Regions from separate parts of the Halomonas sp. NPDC076908 genome, predicted to be linked through region 1. Evidence: predicted binding sites of a transcription regulator. Region 1 holds the regulator's gene; each other region holds the start of a gene.
What was found. Region 1 encodes FNR, which switches genes on or off when oxygen is low (the NO sensors DNR and NnrR bind a similar motif). Its sites were predicted from a motif close to TTGATNTANATCAA; they were not measured.

Region 1 (2,246 bases):
CGACTTAATCGGCCTTGGCGTATCAGCTATCTCACGGGTTGGCGATGTCTATGCGCAGAACCCAAGCGACCTTGCCCGCTATGAGGCGGCACTGGATCAAGGCCAGTTAGCCACTGTAAAGGGGCTGCGCTTAACCGAAGACGACTTGATTCGTCGGGACGTTATTGAGCGACTGATGTGCGATATGCGCATCGACCTGGCCGCCGTCAGTGAACGCTGGAATATTGATGCACCGCGTTACTTTGCGGCTGCCCTTGAGCGTCTGCAGAGCGCCGAGAAAGATGGCCTGTTAACCCGAAGTGGCGACCAGCTTAGCGCAACGCCCATAGGGCGGCTGCTCATTCGCCATTTAGCCATGGCGTTCGATGCCCATCTACCTGGGCAAACAGGGCAGCGCTACTCTAAGATTGTTTAATCAACTTGTCGCTAGGGTGCGAAAGCTCCCATACTAGTTGCGGTCCGTATAATATCAGCGTAACTAACGCAAGGAGCAAAGCATGTTGGAACCTATGAGCCATCGCCGCTCGCTACCGCACGAAGCTCGCTGCCAAACCTGCAGTCTGAGTTCACTTTGCCTGCCGCTTGCCCTTGAGCTGGACGATATGGGCCAGTTCGATGCTATTATTCGACGACGCTCACCGCTGAAAAAAGGTGAGCCACTGTTTCGGCAAGGCGACACCTTCACCAGCGTTTACGCCGTTCGTTCGGGCAGCTTGAAACAGATGACCGCCGAAGGTAACGGCAGCGAGCAGCTAACCAACTTCTATCTACCCAGTGAACTGGTGGGGCTAGATGGTATCGATGAAGAGCAGTACCCCGGTAGCGTGATCGCCCTGGAGACAACCACCGTCTGCGAGATCCCGTTTGATCGCTTGGATTTACTCTCGGAAGAGCTCCCCGAACTGCGCGGACAGCTGTATCGCAGTATGAGCAAGGAGTTACGTGATGATCGCCGCATGATGCGCCTGCTATCGCGCAAAACCGCCGACCAGCGCCTGGCCACCTTTTTGATCACGCTGTCGGATCGCTTTCGCCACCGGGGCTACTCGCCTTATAGCTTTCGACTCTCCATGCCCAGAGCCGACATCGGTAATTACCTTGGCTTAGCTGTGGAAACGGTCAGCCGTATTTTAAGCCGCTTCCAGCAGCAGAGCGTGGTGGCGGTTTCAGGTAGAGAGGTCAATATTCTCGATATGCCGCGTTTAATCACCCTCGCCGAAGAAGAAGAGCAAACGGTTAGCTGATATTAAAGGCGTTAATGCGCCCAGCTAACAGCTCAGCCTGCTTCGTTTCCAAGCCTGCAAAATCAAACAGGCTGCGATCCGCCAACTGCGAAGGTGCAATATTAGTGACGGCTTTAAACATGCTTTCCAAACGGCCAGGGAATTTCTTGTCCCATTCGGCGAGCATCTCCTTCACTACCTGACGCTGCATATTAGGTTGTGAACCGCATAAGTTGCAGGGAATGATCGGAAACTGCATCAGCCGCGAAAACTCTGCAATATCTGACTCTTTACAGTACGCCAGTGGCCGAATGACGATGTTTTTACCATCATCGGATAAAAGCTTGGGGGGCATGGCTTTCAAGCTACCACCAAAGAACATATTCAAAAAAAGTGTTTCAAGAATATCTTCCCGGTGATGGCCCAAGGCTATCTTATTGGCGCCAATCTCTTCGGCAAAACCATATAGCGAGCCGCGCCGCAGGCGTGAACAAAGCGCGCAGGTGGTTTTGCCTTCTGGGGTTTTCTCCTTCACTACCGAGTAGGTATCACGCTCGACAATGTGATACTCCACGCCCTGCTTATCCAGATACGCTGGCAGCACATGCTCTGGGAATCCCGGCTGCTTTTGATCCAAGTTGACGGCTACCAGCGAAAAATTGACCGGCGCATTGCGCTGCAAATTGCGCAAAATCTCCAGCATGGTATAGCTGTCCTTGCCACCGGAAAGGCACACCATCACCCGATCACCTTCGTTAATCATCTGGTAATCAATAATCGCGTTGCCCACTTCTCGGCGCAGGCGCTTCTGTAGCTTATTAAACTCACGCTTCTGCTTGGCATCAGCCTGCTCTGATAGATCTTGGACAGTATCAACGGGGGCTGCCTCAACAGGATCCAAGCCAGTAGCATCAAAATGAGCGGGGTCGAAATGATCAAGAGATTGCATGATATAAGCACTGCCGATGAAATGGTGAAAAGCGCTAGAAAGGCATAATTGGGCACCATTCTAGCAATACTCTT
Region 2 (2,246 bases), on a different contig from region 1:
TATCGTTATCTTTTTCTCAGTCTATACCGCGTCCGGCCTAGTGGCAGGTGGCAAGCTGTTTGAGAGTGCGTTCTCCGGGATTTATAACTTCGGTGATATGAGCAACTACGCCATGGGCGTCATGATCACACTAGGCGTGGTGCTTATTTACACCGTTGTCGGCGGTTTCCTGGCCGTGAGCATGACCGACTTCGTGCAAGGCTGCATCATGATGTTAGCGTTAATCATCATGCCTGCAGTTGTGCTGTTCGGCGAAGGTGGCGGCGGTTTCTCCCAAACGTCTCAGACCCTGAATGAAGTCGATCCCACGCTGTTATCCTGGACATCGGGACTCACCTTTATAGGGTGGCTGTCTGCGGTTACCTGGGGGCTGGGCTACTTCGGGCAGCCACATATCATTGTGCGCTTCATGGCTATCCGGTCACAGAAAGATGTTCCTGTTGCCCGCAACATTGGTATGGGCTGGATGCTTATTTCCCTGATTGGTGCCGTTTCACTGGGTATATTTGGCCGGGCCTACGCCATCCGTAATGGTTTAGATGTCCAGGATCCGGAAACAATCTTTATTATCCTAGCCAATTTGCTGTTCCACCCGCTGATCACTGGTTTCCTCTATGCGGCACTGCTTGCTGCGGTTATGAGTACCATTTCCAGTCAGTTGCTGGTGGCGTCATCATCACTGACAGAGGACTTCTATCGCCTGTTCCTGCACAAAAACGCAACTGAGCAACAGTCTGTGGCCGTAGGTCGTGTCTGTGTCGTGCTGGTGGGCATCGTTGCTGCCGTTATTGCCTCTAACGAAGACTCGCAGGTGTTGGGACTGGTGAGTAACGCTTGGGCAGGCTTTGGAGCGGCGTTCGGTCCGCTGATTATCCTATCACTGATGTGGTCGCGCACTAATGGTGCTGGCGCCATCGCGGGTATGGTGGTAGGTGCCGCCACCGTCATGATCTGGATTGCCTTGGGCTGGAACGGGGAATTCATGGGCGGTCCCGGGGTTTATGAAATCATTCCCGGATTCATCGCTTCCTTTATTGCCATTATGGTGGTGAGCAGCATTACTGCCGATGCTGGTGAATATCAGCATATCACCCGCTAACCCTCTATAACTTGATCGTAAACCTTCCCCGTGTCAGTGACACCGACACGGGGAGGTTTGTGCACTTCTCTTTGCCCCAGGTCAATAACGCTTCCCCCCTCCTAGATATACTGGCTACATGGTTCGCGACCACTTAAACCAACCATTAACGACGCGCTAACGAATCATGTTAACGGTCAGGAGCGATGCTATGCGCCACCTATCTTTCTGTACTCGATCTCTCCCTCTTCTACTCACTGCGGGGCTTACCGCTGCCACTTTGGCAGTCAGCAGCCAGGCATTTGCCTACGGTGCTGGTGACTTCTTTACCCGCGTGGGTGTCGCCAAAATCGCCCCTAAAAGCGACAACGGCTCACTGGCCAACGGTGCTCTGTCAGTAGATGTACAGGATGAAACCAATTTTGCCTTCACTTTAGGTTATCGCTTCCACGATAAAGTTGGCGTTGAGTTGCTGGCGGCGCTGCCGTTTGAACATGATATTCATTTGAACGGCGACAATATTGCCTCTACCAAACATCTACCACCTACGTTAACGCTGCAGTACTACCCACTAGGCGGCACTCAGTCGCGCGTTCAACCCTACGTTGGTGCAGGTATTAACTACACGCACTTTTCAGATGAAGAGCTGGCGATTGGCGATTTAGATCTAGACGACTCTTGGGGTGCAGCAGCCCAGTTGGGTATCGATTTATTAATCGATGATAACTGGGCGCTGAATGCCGCTGCCTGGTACATCGATATCGATACCGATGCTAGCGTTAATGGTGCCTCTGCAGGAACCGTGGAGATTGACCCGCTTGTTGTCATGGCGGGGCTTAGCTACCGCTTCTAAGTTATCCGCTGCTGAGTTTTCCATCACTATGTCGTACGCTGCTATGCCGACCACCACTAAGCGGCCCACCAGCTTGCATCAGCCAAAAAGCCTGCTCAGCGAGCAGGCTTTTTTGTTCCAACAATATTCAGTTTTCGATAACCGTTAGCTTTCTGTTACCAACTGGTCGACTCTCTCTACCGCCCGCACCACCAGTAATTGGTGATGCGCGAATACTTTTTCCTGCTGCAAATATGCCGCTACGGCGGGAGCTATCTCACATTTAGCTGGCATCGCGGCACCTGCATCAATTAATGCATTTAAGCGTGCAATAAA
Region 3 (2,246 bases), on a different contig from region 1:
GCAATATCTGAGCTCATAGACAGGCTCCTTATTCTGCTTCCGGCTCGGGGCGTGGATCCGGGTTATCGAGTACTTTCTGAGTCTGCTCAGCGCGAAACGCCTCAACAGCACTTCTTACGGTCGCATCTTGCAGGCCGACAATTTGTGCCGCTAGCAAGCCTGCGTTGGTTGCGCCCGCTTTACCAATCGCCAGCGTGCCCACGGCGATACCACCCGGCATCTGCGCAATGGAGAGCAACGAATCCAAGCCTTTCAATGCTTTCGACTCTACCGGAACACCCAGCACCGGCAGCGGCGTTTGCGAAGCCACCATGCCCGGCAAATGGGCAGCGCCGCCAGCGCCCGCCACAATCACCTGCAGGCCTCGCTCAGAGGCGCTCTTAGCATAATCGAACAGCAGATCAGGTGTACGGTGCGCGGACACCACGCGGGTTTCATAAGGAACGCCCAGCCGCTCTAGCATCGCCACTGCGTGCTCCATGACCGGCCAATCAGACTTTGACCCCATGATCACGCCCACTTTGGGTGCGCTGTTCGACATGCAAAAACTCCTCGGCCAATGGCCTATTAAAGCAAACGCGTTTAACGAGCCGCACGCGACTCACCTGAAAATAAGAAGGCGAATAGTCTACCAGAGCCCGCTCGTTTACGGGCTTGGCATTCGTCGTGAAATTTTCATCAAATTAGGCATTGAAAAGCGCGCGACTTGGCGGCATTGTGTGATTGTCATTTCAGACTGATGGAGTCACATGAGTACGGCATACTCAACCGCTTACGCAGAAACGCTGGATCCTCCGCGAAGCAGCCCTGACCTCGACGTCAGGGATTTAGAAAAACGTACGCGCCTAATGCGTATTATTACCCGTCTGATTGCTATTTCAGACCTAGGAAGTCGTGATATCGCCCGCCGGGCGGGTCTTCCAGTGCAAAAGGTCAGCGACCTGCTCGCCGGAAGGCTCGAGCACCTCAACATTGATGAACTCAATGTACTGCGTCGCACCTTAGAGCTGGAGGCGCCATAGCAACAGCGACTACATCAGAATCTACTCCCTTTTTCGATACAGGCTGGCCCATTGGGTCAGCCTGTTTTTATTTGTCACGCTTAATAGGGCGTCTTTCATGAAAACAATTAGTTAGCGCTTTAAGATTAAGGGAGCATTAAGAAAAGCGCGCTAACTCATTGACGAGAATCAACTTTCCCCTTCAACTTAAGGCGTAATCTTAGCGTACCCCGACCATTCGCCCCTGCGAATGACGTTTTACCCGCTAAGGAGGCGCTATGGACGCCATACGCCGCTCGCTACTCGGCCAGCTGGCCCGCTTAAGCGCAGGCGCTGCACTGGTACCCTTTTCTAGCCTTGCCCAAGCAGGCATTAATCAACAGCCTGCCCGTCGCGAAGGTGATCCCACAAAGCGCTACGGCATGTTGATTGATCTTCGCCAGTGCATCGGCTGCCAGGCTTGTACGGTGTCGTGTCATATCGAGAACGCCGCACCGCTTGGCCAATTTCGCACCACGGTTTCCCAGTACGAAGTTCAGCACCAGGAGAGCGGTGAGCTGGCCACGTTTATGCTGCCACGCCTGTGTAACCACTGCGAAAACCCACCCTGCGTGCCCGTTTGCCCCGTTGAAGCTACCTACCAACAGCAGGATGGCATCGTTGTGGTTGATAGCGACCGCTGCGTGGGCTGCGCTTATTGCGTTAACGCCTGCCCTTACGACGCCCGCTTTATTAACGAGCGCACCCAAACCGCCGACAAGTGCACGTTCTGCGCGCATCGTTTAGAGGCAGGGCTACTGCCCGCCTGTGTTGAAAGCTGTGTTGGAGGTGCGCGGATTATTGGTGATATGCGCAATCCTGACAGCCAAATCAGCCGCATGATTCAAGAGCACCGTGATGCGCTGATGGTACTTCAGCCAGAAAAAAACACGCTTCCCCAAGTGTTCTACCTCGGGATGGATGAACGCTTCACCACACGCCCCGTGGCGGAACCCGTGGCGCTTGAAGTGTTTGACCCCCACGGCCAGGAGATGGGCTATGAATTCCACCATTGAACTGCTCGCCCCGCGTTATGACATTGCCTGGTACCCCTGGGCGGTACAGTACTTTTTTATGATCGCGATCTCCTACGCAAGTTTGTGGCTCGCTGCCCCAGCATTAATATTCGGCAAAAAAGCGTGGTTGCCTACGGCACGTCTGGCGCTCATCGCCTGCGTTAGTACGACGCTGGTAGCACCGGTAGCC

Region 2: ACQKE4_RS09130 (OmpW/AlkL family protein) is a predicted target of FNR. The motif match lies at 1,171-1,184, and genes of this name have one in related genera.
Region 3: dsrO (sulfate reduction electron transfer complex DsrMKJOP subunit DsrO) is a predicted target of FNR. The motif match lies at 1,181-1,194, and genes of this name have one in related genera.

Annotation. Positions count from the first base shown of each region.
Region 1 is NZ_JBNNIW010000015.1:39,732-41,977, reverse strand. Features, by position in the region: gene hemN (oxygen-independent coproporphyrinogen III oxidase) at 1-415, shown strand, start outside; gene fnr (fumarate/nitrate reduction transcriptional regulator Fnr) at 498-1,244, shown strand; gene ttcA (tRNA 2-thiocytidine(32) synthetase TtcA) at 1,237-2,172, opposite strand.
Region 2 is NZ_JBNNIW010000012.1:39,031-41,276, reverse strand. Features, by position in the region: gene putP (sodium/proline symporter PutP) at 1-1,099, shown strand, start outside; gene ACQKE4_RS09130 (OmpW/AlkL family protein) at 1,290-1,931, shown strand; gene ACQKE4_RS09125 (YqcC family protein) at 2,076-2,246, opposite strand, start outside.
Region 3 is NZ_JBNNIW010000009.1:119,056-121,301, forward strand. Features, by position in the region: gene ACQKE4_RS07550 (5-(carboxyamino)imidazole ribonucleotide synthase) at 1-17, opposite strand, end outside; gene purE (5-(carboxyamino)imidazole ribonucleotide mutase) at 29-541, opposite strand; gene ACQKE4_RS07560 (XRE family transcriptional regulator) at 750-1,022, shown strand; gene dsrO (sulfate reduction electron transfer complex DsrMKJOP subunit DsrO) at 1,280-2,056, shown strand; gene nrfD (NrfD/PsrC family molybdoenzyme membrane anchor subunit) at 2,040-2,246, shown strand, end outside.